DNA from 3 places in the Maridesulfovibrio zosterae DSM 11974 genome. Region 3 is predicted to be linked to each of the others. Evidence: predicted binding sites of a transcription regulator. Region 3 holds the regulator's gene; each other region holds the start of a gene.
What was found. Region 3 encodes sigma-54, which starts transcription at its own class of promoters, with help from an activator protein. Its sites were predicted from a motif close to CTGGCACGGNNNNTGCTT; they were not measured.
Positions count from the first base shown of each region.

Region 1: the regulator sigma-54 is predicted to act here: its motif matches at 1,861-1,878, upstream of H589_RS0111660 (VgrG-related protein).
Region 2: the regulator sigma-54 is predicted to act here: its motif matches at 1,478-1,495, upstream of H589_RS0117260 (periplasmic heavy metal sensor).

Region 1 covers NZ_KE384342.1:26,799-30,512, forward strand. Annotated here, with positions in the region: gene H589_RS0111655 (tetratricopeptide repeat protein) at 1-1,802, shown strand, start outside; gene H589_RS0111660 (VgrG-related protein) at 1,919-2,908, shown strand; gene H589_RS0111665 (NFACT RNA binding domain-containing protein) at 3,008-3,714, opposite strand, start outside.
Region 2 covers NZ_KE384343.1:210,392-214,105, reverse strand. Annotated here, with positions in the region: gene H589_RS0117265 (radical SAM protein) at 1-1,178, shown strand, start outside; gene H589_RS0117260 (periplasmic heavy metal sensor) at 1,544-2,017, shown strand; gene H589_RS0117255 (Spy/CpxP family protein refolding chaperone) at 2,394-2,879, shown strand; gene H589_RS0117250 (DUF4405 domain-containing protein) at 3,031-3,714, shown strand, end outside.
Region 3 covers NZ_AUDC01000016.1:6,918-10,631, reverse strand. Annotated here, with positions in the region: gene H589_RS0110185 (LptA/OstA family protein) at 1-230, shown strand, start outside; gene lptB (LPS export ABC transporter ATP-binding protein) at 259-981, shown strand; gene rpoN (RNA polymerase factor sigma-54) at 1,317-2,732, shown strand; gene hpf (ribosome hibernation-promoting factor, HPF/YfiA family) at 2,782-3,321, shown strand; gene H589_RS0110165 (PTS sugar transporter subunit IIA) at 3,325-3,714, shown strand, end outside.

The sequences.
Region 1 (3,714 bases), on a different contig from region 3:
GTCCTCATCTACGCTACCGTGATGCTTTTCTTTTGGGTAAGGATTTTGCTGTCAATGAAGTCAGATTTGGAAGTGAACAGGAAAATCTGGATGGGTGGTGTCACGTAAGTCTCAAGAGCGGGGTTGAAAGTGATGCTTCAGGAGCTATGGAAGTTACCATTTCCAGAAGGGTCTCCATAGGCGAATATGAAGATTGCTTTTATTGCGGCATGAAGAACCATCTTCCTTCTAACTGTCCCAGTAGAAAACTGTCAGGCCTTGACCAAAGAGATTGGAAACAATTGGCAGCAATTGATAATGAGCGATTCAATGAGGGATTCCAGAATATTGATCTCATAATGCAAGGGAAAGAAAAAATTATAGATGAGTTTTCTAATCTTGTATTAAAAGGTAAAGGCTACGAAGGTATTATCTCAAAGGCGTTGTTCGGAATTAATTCCGTTTCTCAGTTAAGAACTCTTTATATGGTTTGGCGTTGCCGCGGCAAGGAATGGCCAAAGGGAATTAAAGAACAAGGGCCGGAAGAAGGTGAGCTTATCTGGTCTGCTTACGACTCATTGGTAAACGGGTCTTTCAGCGATTCTGAAACACTGACAAAAAATGCCATGATCAGGTTCAGCCGTAGCTATCAGCCTCGATCTCTTATGGGATTTCTTGAACTTGAAAGTGGAAATAACGAACAGGCTTATTTTTATTGGCAGGAGGCAGAGCGCTTAAGTTTCTCTCCGTTGCAGCAGGCATATTTTATCTACTTGCAAGGGCGAATGCTGGAAGTTACTGGAGAGTTCGCAGAGGCCAGTAACACATATAGGCGTGCAGCAAGAACTTGTCCTGAATGGCTTGAACCACAATACCGACGCGCTGTCTGCATGGTCAAAATGGGGTTTGCTGAACAGGCAATCAGTTATTTTGAAGAAATTATTTCTAAAGATCCGAACTATTTTAACCGTGTTGCCATTGACCCAGAGCTTGATCGTGGTCGACTTACTGTCATGAGCGCCATGGGACAGCTATGGGAAGCTGCCGAGGCTGAAGCTAAAGATGTTGCCACAGGAATGGATACATTAGCGGCGGATATTTCTCAATGGTTTGTAGAAGGGCATGAGTTCGCCGAAGAGGCTGCCAAGTTTATGGAACGTATGGGTAAATTGGCAAAAATTAAAAACTTCGTGGCTTTTCGACATTTAACATTGGGAATTGAGCGACTTACAGAAGAGATCGATAAGCGTGTTGAATATGAAATTAAAGTCATTAATAAAAAACTTGAAATATATCGTGAAGAGCTGAAAGATATTCAGCGTGAAGCATCATGGTTTCCTTTTCCAAAGCTTCTCACTGAGTTCAACGGAGATTTTAATTATTGTGCAGATAAAATTTATTGGATAAAAACTCAGCACTTAAATCAGGCTGAAAATTTTAGAAAGAGTCAGCAATATCTGAATCAGATAGATGACAGATTAAAAAAATTAAAGAGCAGACTGGTTACATTGAGAGTTGTCCGCGATTCGACTCTTTTCATAATGCTGCTTGGGAGAAGTTTTATTTGGTTGGAAGTTCTTTTTCTGGGTATTGCTTTGCTATGTATACCGGGGCTTATTTATTATTCAAAGCATATTGAATCCAACTTTCTTATAGATATAATAATTCGCCAGAAATGGGAGTTTCAACAGGGCTTAATTCTGATTTTAAGTATTTTGGCACTTGCAATATCGGCGTTCAGGGCTGCAGTAGTATTTGAGAAACGCAAGCGGGAATTGTTTTTAATTAGTGACACTAAAGAAAAAGATAAAGAAAAAAAATAACTGCTGCTCATAACTAATATCAACCTCTCAGGACATACAAGTCTTGGGAGGTTTTTTTTTGGCATGGTTGGTGCAAAAATAGGATTGGAAAATACTTTTTTGACAGAGGTAAAACCATGTCCAATGTGAATAATGATATTGCTACAATTATGAAATTGATGCAGTCCCAGTCCAAGACAGGGGGCTCTTCTCCTAACCTTGCAGCCATGAATGGTAAGGAAGGCGTTTTTGGTATGGAACTATCAATGGCGCAGCAACTATTTTCTGAACCATCAGATAATAAGGGTTTTTCAGCCGGTAACATGGATATGGGCGTAATGAATAATGCGCTTATGCTTGAAGCTTTGACAGCGTTGAATTCTATTAAAGGACTTCAGAGCTCTGCCTCAACTAATAATTTGAGCTCACAGATATACAATCCTGCAGTCTCAGCTGCTGCAAATAGCCCTGTCAAAAAAATGTTATCCCAAGATGTTTCCGGAACTCTTTCTGCTAAGTTTGAATCGGGAAATAAGGGGATAGCCGCCATTGGTTATGACCGGGTTGGTGGAACTTCATACGGAAAGTATCAAATTGCATCCAAAACAGGGACAATGGATCAATTTATAAAATTTCTTAAAGATAAAGCACCGCAAATTGCAGATAAACTTCTAAGTTCCGGACCGGCAAATACAGGATCTAAGGGCGGTACAATGCCTGATGTATGGAAAAAAATAGCCGCGGTAAACCCTTCAGAATTTGAAAAATTGCAGCATGATTTTATAAAGGAAAGTCATTATACTCCGGCAGTGAATATGATTTTTGAAAAGACCGGAATTGACATGAACTCACTTCCTGCTCCTATTCGCGAGGTACTTTGGTCTACTTCGGTTCAGCACGGACCTACAGGAGCTTCAAATCTGATAGCCAGCGCCATAGAAAAATTATCAGCTGATGCAGAAGGTAAAGGCTTTCCTGCTGAGCTGGTCAAAGAGATTTATGGAGAAAGGCAGGGGCAATTTTCATCATCAACACAGTCTGTACAAAATAGCGTAGCGAACAGGCTGGTACAAGAGAAAAATCTGGCTTTAGCCATGCTCGGACAAGGTTTAAATAAAACAGCTTAACAGTATGGTCTTCATTGCTGTTCGATTTTTTTCATTGCAATGAAAAAAGTGGCAATAAGTATATAAAAGCTGAAGTAAAATATTCTCAGTTTTGAAATATTATTTTCTAACCAGTTCAGCTTCAAGTAATGGGTCTACGTTGACATGCAGATTTCGAAGAACGTTGTCTACAGCAACCTGTCCGAGGGCATAACCTTTAACCTTACGCACATCTTTTACTAAAGCGCACATTACATCTGCTTTAGAGTCATTTGCACGGTAGCTTTTGAGTGCTGCAAGAGCGGCTGCTTCGTGGAATGTCTTTTCCGGTACTTCCTGACCTGGGTGATCTCTTTTTAATATAACATGGGATCCCGGACCTCCCTGCACATGAAACCAGTAATCAAATACTGATGAAACTTTACTAAGGATTTCATGGTTTGCTTTACTGTTTTTACCTCTGATCATAAGGAACCCGTCAGATGATACAAAAAGTGCAGCGGCAATGTTTTTGTATTTTGATGGTATTTGAATATTACCTTTCTCTGGGCTTTGATCTGCTGTTGGCATGAGGTTGGATTGGATAAAACTGTCGTGCTCTGTTTCTACTTCTTTGCGTCTGCGCTCCATATGTTTAAAGCCGCGTTGAGCTTTGGCGGCGAACTTGAAAATTCGCTGCATATTTTCTGTTGGCGTCAATGCTGGATCTAGCTTAACGTCCATCTCACCATGTTCTGGATGGTTCACAGTAACACAGTCAACTTCACGCAAGTCTTTGATACGGTACATTTCAGCCTGTAAAGCTTCAGCTTCTATTTTTCGGGCCT
Region 2 (3,714 bases), on a different contig from region 3:
TTGAACTTATAAAAGACCGAGATGGCGTTTACATTCCCGGAATGACAAAAGGGCAAGTCCGCCGAGCCGTACTCGCCCCCGGAACTGTTGCAGCAGGACATGGAGTTCCTCTTCTTTCCGCACCGGCTTATTCATGTTTCATAAGTGCGGAAGCTGTTTTCAAAGATATGTTTCTGGTTGAAGTAAACCGAGGCTGTCCTTACGGCTGCCGATTCTGTGCAGCCGGATTCATCTATCGCCCTCCCCGCCACGCATCAATTGATCAGCTCAAAGAGATTGTCGAATTTGCCGATCCACCAAAAGTAGGGCTGATTGGCACAGCTCTGACTGATTGGCCTGATCTAATTACATACATTGAGTGGTTAAAAAAGCGTAAAACAAAATTTTCTCTATCATCGGTACGTGCCGATGGTTTGACAGAAGAGCTGCTTGATATTCTGCGTGCCTCTGGAGTTCGCACAGTAACTCTAGCTCTCGAAGGGGCAAGTAAACGCTTACGTGATGCCGCAAGCAAAAACCTCGAAGAAACAGACTTCCTTCGTGCCGTGGAACTATGTGCAGCCAAAGGGGTAAATCATCTACGTGTTTATGTTATTGTAGGATGGCCAGGTGAAGTAGATGAAGACTATGAAGAGCTTGCACAGATGCTCCAAAAAATGGATGAAGCCCGCAGTCGAGGTCAAGGCAAAAAGAAAAAACAATTTATGCGAATAACCCTTGGTGCCAGTTGCCTTGTTCCAAAACCATGGACTCCTCTGCAATGGTCTTCAATGCCCTCTGAAGAAGAGCTTAAAAATGTACTTTCCAAAGTTAAAGGACTGACCAAAAAATATAAAGGGGTCGCATTCTCAGGCGATTCTCCTTTTCAGGCCAGATTGCAAGGTATACTATCCAGAGGAGATGAATCTCTTGCCGAGTTTATAACTATCGCCGCCGAGCAAGGTGGCTGGAAGAAAGCTTTTAAATTTTATAATGGTGATCCTGAAAAATTCATTGATAATGAATTAGATCAAAAAACTCCATTGCCATGGGACTTCATTGATACCGGAGTAAATAAATCTTATCTCTGGCGTGAAAGAAATCGCTTTCACGAAGGCATAAAGACTCCGCCATGTCCGGCTGAAGGATGCTCTGAATGCAAAAAATGCGGTATGTTTCAATGGCTTAACGATAGATAACCACTCTACAAATTACTTCTTTTTTACTATTCACATTTAGTATGGGGCAGGCACTGATTTTTAACGCAGGCCTGCCCCATTTTTTAATTTAAATATATTCGAATCATCCAGTTCAACATTATTATGCTCTGAGTTTTGAAAATACAGAATTAATTCTAAATAAAAGCCCCTCTTAAAAGTGCATTTGATTCAAAATAATGCACATATGTGCAATCTATGGGCAGCATTTTGCAGTTATCTTTTCCAACCATTTCAGTATGTTTTACACAAAAAGGCTTTAAAACACGGGCTTAATAGAAATGGCACGAAGAATGCTTTTACATTTTAAAATTGACCACCAGTTTAAACATTTCCAGGAGAATATCATGCAGAAAAAAATAGTAATCTCAGTAATGACACTAATGGTTGTAGCACTGGCAGGCACAGCAATGGCTCAAGGTGGCCACATGAACGGTTTTTACAGAAACAACTCATTTATCTTTGATCAGCTAACTCCCGAGAAGCAACATGAAGCAGCAGCTATTTTTAAAAAATTTGAAAATAAGTTTGAACCAATCAAAAGTCAGATATGGGCAAAGCGGACTGAACTAAATGCTCTGGTGAATTCTGGCGCTGCTGAAAAAGACGATATCACAGCCCTTGTCGGAGACCTGACAATATTGAGAGACAAGGACTACAAACTCCGTAAACAGTTGTCCGAAGAAATTGAGCAGGTTACAGGTATTGCCATGCCTGTGAGAAGCTTTGCTGGATACGGTATGAATAATGGCAGAATGGACCGCAGATCTCACCGTCGTCCTCCCCACAATGGTAGAAACTGCTGGGACTCTAACTTCTAAAACTCTCCTTACAAGTTGTAAACTCCCCTGCGTAACAGAAGCACCCTGAAAACCCCACCGGACTTGGAGTCCGGTGGGGTTTTCTATTAAAGAAAATTTGAATGTGTATTACTGATGAACTCTCCTGTTATTTAGCACAAACTTTGATATGATCTACTTTATACTTCATAAGCGGCATTCAGAGTAACAAAAGTGAGTATGCACTATTTGTACAAATTAAAGTGCAATACACTGCACATATTATTGCACATACAGAAATAATACCCCTCATAATAATTTTATATCTACATGTAATACCTAATGATATTAACTTGGCACAGCAAATGCTTAATAACAATTGAGAGGGCAACAACATCTAACCGTATCAGGAGATCATATGAAAAGAAAAACTTTGGTCCCATTGATTATCGTGCTCGTTCTGGCAATTTCATCTGTTGCCATGGCACGAAACGGCAACCAGAATGGTGCATACCATAATGGTGGCTATCACAGCGGCAACTGGGCTGCTTACAACCAACTGACACCTGAAAAACAACAGCAGGTGCAGGCAATTATCAAGAAATACGAAAATTCATTTGAATCGCTCAAGAATCAGCAGTGGGCTAAAAGAACAGAACTCAACGCACTTGTAGATTCCGGCAAAGCTGATAAGGAAACTATCCATACTCTGGTTAAGGAACTTTCCGATATTAGAGATAAGGTATATGCCGAGCATAAGAAAATGAGCGATGAACTAGAGAAAGAAACAGGACTCACCTTTCCCATCATGGGAAAAGGTATGAATCGTGGTAACCGGGGTTGTGGAAATTACCAGCAGGGTAACTGTCCTAACAATGGTTACAGATGTCCGGGCGCGAACTAATCGAGCCTTTAAAACAACGTTCATCTACACCATACTAATGGAAAACGGGTAAAAAGGAGGGCTGAACAAGTCCTCCTTTTTTTATTATACACTCTTCCTAATACGTGACAAATTAGGTTATCAAGGACGTAGTAAAACCAAGGAGAATAAAATGCTTAGAAAAATCACATCCCTCACCAGCTTTATCTCAATTATAGTCCTGATGCTTACCAGCATTGTCTTGTATTCCGTTCCACAAGGAAGGGTTGCGTACTGGGCCGATTGGACATTTCTAGGGCTCAGCAAAGAGCAATGGGGTGATATTCACATATGTATGGGAGTATTTTTTCTTGTTGCCTCTATTTTGCACATCTGGCTTAACTGGAAACTGATAATGGCCTATCTGAAACGAAAAGCAGGTGCAGCAAATTTTTCATCTCCTGCATTCTTTATCAGTCTTCTTCTCACAGTTTTTGTTACTTTCGGGGCACTTGCTGGTTTACCTCCCATGAAGCAGGTCCTTGAATTTTCCAGTTATCTAAAAGATCTTGGTGAAAAAGAATACGGAATACCTCCTTATGGGCATGCCGAATTAAGTACCCTAACCGTATTTTGTAAACGAATGGGACTTGATGAAGAAAAAGCGGTTGCCTCCATAAAAAAAGCCGGTCACGAAATAAATTCTGTAAAAGAAACTATAAAACAAATTGCTGGAAGAGCCGGTTTGACACCAAAAGAACTGCATGAAATCATTCTAACTGATCAGCCTGAAAAACAGCAGTCAATTAATCCCAAAGCTGGAAGCAGCATGCAGAATATGGATAGCCACAGTTCAGGAGCTGGGATAGGGAGAATG
Region 3 (3,714 bases):
GCAATGTTAAGGTTGTCATGAACAAGCGCAAAGGCGATTGTGACAAACTTACTTATATTGTGGCAGATTCCATTATTCTCATGGAAGGTAATGCCAGACTGGAGGATGGTCCTAACCTTGTACAGGGTAACCTTATCAAGTTTTATCTTAAAGAAAACCGCTCTGAAGTTGTTGGTGGCAAGAAGCCTATTGAGGCGATTTTCTATACTCCAAAAAACGTAGGCCCCTAAGCCCCGATCTGTAATATATGGGAATATTATGAATTCAATTGTCGCCAAGAAACTGGTCAAATGTTACGGACCGAAAGAAGTTGTACGCGGTATCAATCTTACCGTGCGTGAAGGCGAAGTTGTGGGATTGCTTGGTCCTAACGGGGCAGGTAAAACTACTACATTTTATATGCTGGTCGGTGTTGTTAAACCTACTTCCGGTGAGGTTTATTACAATAAAAAAACGATTACCAGACTGCCTCTGCATGAGAGAGCCCGTCAGGGAATCAGTTACCTGCCACAGGAAAGTTCTATTTTTAAAAAGCTTTCTGTGCGTAAAAATCTGGAAATTATTATCGAGCATACCGGACTTTCAGGTAAAGCCGTCGGTAAGAGAGCTGATGAATTGCTTGACCAGCTTAATATTCTTCGCCTGGCTGACCAGAAAGCCATGTATCTGTCAGGTGGCGAAAGGAGACGTTTGGAAATAGCTCGGGCTATGATCAACAATCCCAAGTTCATCCTTCTCGATGAACCATTTGCTGGGATCGACCCTATCGCGGTAATTGATATTCAGGATATTATTTCCAGCCTTAAAGATATGGGGCTGGGTATTCTTATTTCTGACCATAACGTCCGTGAGACACTCTCCATTTGTGATCGGGCCTATCTGGTATACGAGGGTAGGGTTATTCTCAACGGTTCACCTGAGAGTATTGTGAAGAATACCAAAGCCAGACGTCTTTATCTGGGTGACAGTTTCAGTTTATAAGCTACACTGCTATAGAAATGTGGATATTTTTAATGCCGGATTCCTGTTGGAATTCGGCATTTTTTTGCTAGTTTTTATTAATTTTGTCATTGCTGATTTACAGTTTTGAAGAACATTGGTACACTTTTTTCATATGTCTTAATGTAAATTAAAAAAGTCAGTAATTACAGATAAATCTGTACAACTTGTTGCAAGCTGCAAAGTAGTGTGGCATACTTTAGATAAGCCCATAGAGTAGTGAAGAGCAAATTTATAAAGGGCTGACTTAGTTTTTTTTGCCGAAAATTATTTCTAATTGAATATATTGTATTAAATTACGAAGGTGGCGGACATTTATGGGGTTGGAACTTAGACAACAATTAAAGCTTACTCAGCAACTGGTGATGACTCCTCAGTTGCAGCAGGCAATCAAGTTGTTGCAGCTTTCCAGATTGGAGTTAGTTGATTCCGTTCATCAGGAACTAATGGAAAATCCGATCCTTGAGGAAGCAGAGGCAGCTGAAAGAACTGATTCTCCTGATGCTGATGCCGGAACAGCAACAGCTGAAGATGCTCAGATTTCCAAAGATGCTGACTGGGAAAATTATCTCGGTGAGTTTTCAAGTACTTCCAAGCAGTCATCATCACGTGAATCAGAAGCATTTGAAGACGGAATGTCTTTTGAGTCACGATTGACCAAGTCAACTTCTCTTGATGGACATTTGAGCTGGCAGATGTGTTTATCTGATTTTACTGAAAAGGAAGTGGCCATTGGCGACTGCATTATTGGTAATCTTAGCTCAGGTGGCTTTTTAAGGATTGAGTTGGAAGAAGTCTGTGAAACGTGTTATGCTGAAATCGAAGAAGTTGAAGAGGTTCTGCATAGGATACAAAGATTCGACCCTGTGGGGGTGGCTGCACGTACTCCTCAGGAATGTTTACTGATTCAAATGGAAGTGCTTAAGCTTGATGATGATCCTATTCTGGTCTCACTTGTACGGGATCATCTGGATGATCTGGAAAAGAAGCGGTATAAGCCTCTGGCCCGTAAATTCAAGCTTAGTATGGAAGATTTAAAGAGTTATCTTGACTTGATGCAGATACTTGATCCTTTACCCGGAGCAAGTTTTTCAGGCGGAGACTCTTTCTATGTCAGCCCTGATGCTTATGTTTATGAATATGATGGTGATTTTGTCATAGTTTTAAACGAAGACGGTCTTCCAAAGTTGCAGATGAATGCATTTTATGTGGAGACACTGGCATCCACTAAGGGAGAGGATAAGGAATATTTTCAGGAAAAGATGCGCTCGGCGCAGTGGCTCATGAAGAGCCTGTATCAGAGGCAGAGAACCCTGTATAAGGTCCTGGAATCCATAGTAAGATTTCAACGAGGTTTTTTTTCAGAAGGTGTTACAAAGTTAAAACCGCTTATTTTGAAGGAGGTTGCCGAAGATATTGAGATGCATGAATCTACGGTGAGCCGCATCACTACAAATAAGTATGTGTCGACACCTCACGGGATCTTTGAACTTAAATTTTTCTTTAACAGTGCTCTCGGTCTTGATGATGGTTCTCAGGTCGGTTCTGAATCTGTAAAAGCAACGATCAAAAAATTGATCAGTGAAGAAAACAGTAAGAAACCCATCAGTGACGAAAAAATTGCTGAATTGCTTAAACAGCAGCTTGAAGTCAACATCGCGAGAAGGACTGTAGCCAAGTACAGGACTGCAATGGGAATCCTGTCCTCGTCCAAGAGGAAAAAGGTTTTCTAATGTAAGTCCGGAGAACAAGCATATTCACCCATTACGAAGGAGGCTCTTTATGAACATTGTATTTACCTTTAAGAACTTCGACGCATCTGAACATCTGAAGGAATATGCAAACACTCGATTCTCCAAGCTTGTCAAGTTTGTAACAAACCCTGATAACACTGAAATGCAGGTGAATCTTTCAGTGGAGAAGTTCAGGCATGTTGCAGAAGTTGTGTTGAGCTCTGATCATTTGCAGATCTCTGCATATGAGGTGTCCGAGGACATGTATTCCACCGTGGATATGGTTCTGGACAAGCTCGAAGCCCAGCTTCGCCGCGCACGTGAAAAGATGAGGAGTCATAGACGTAAGGAAGATATTCCTGCTCGTATGGACGTTTTGAGCTATGCGGAAGAAGACGTTTACAGAGAACCTGTAATTGTTGAATCAGATTCCTTTGTGCCTAAGCCCATGAGTATTGATGAAGCTGCTGAGCAGCTCCAGTCTCTTGATCATGAGTTCCTTGTTTTCAGAAATGCGGATAACGAAGCTATTAATGTAATATACCGTCGTAATAACGGCGACTTCGGTTTGATTGACCCGGGATACTAACTGATGAATATAAGTGATAATCTGGTAAAGGATCTGGTTATTTATGAACTGCAAAGCTCTGAAAAGGCTGAAGTTCTAAAGGAAATGGTTTCCGCTCTTGAAGGCACAGGTCTTGAAATTGACGTGGATGAAGCCATGCGGGTCCTGATTGATCGTGAAAAACTTGGAACAACCGGTATAGGGGATGGCATAGCCATCCCCCACGGAAAACTGGAATGTCTTGAAGAAATTGTTGTAATTGTCGGCAGATCTGCTGATGGTGTCGATTTTGACTCGTTGGACATGAAACAGTGCAAAATATTTTTTATGGTTCTGGCTCCTGAACAGGGAGCCGGAACTCATTTAAAAGTATTGGCACAAATATCACGGCAGCTTAAAGATGAAGCATTTCGG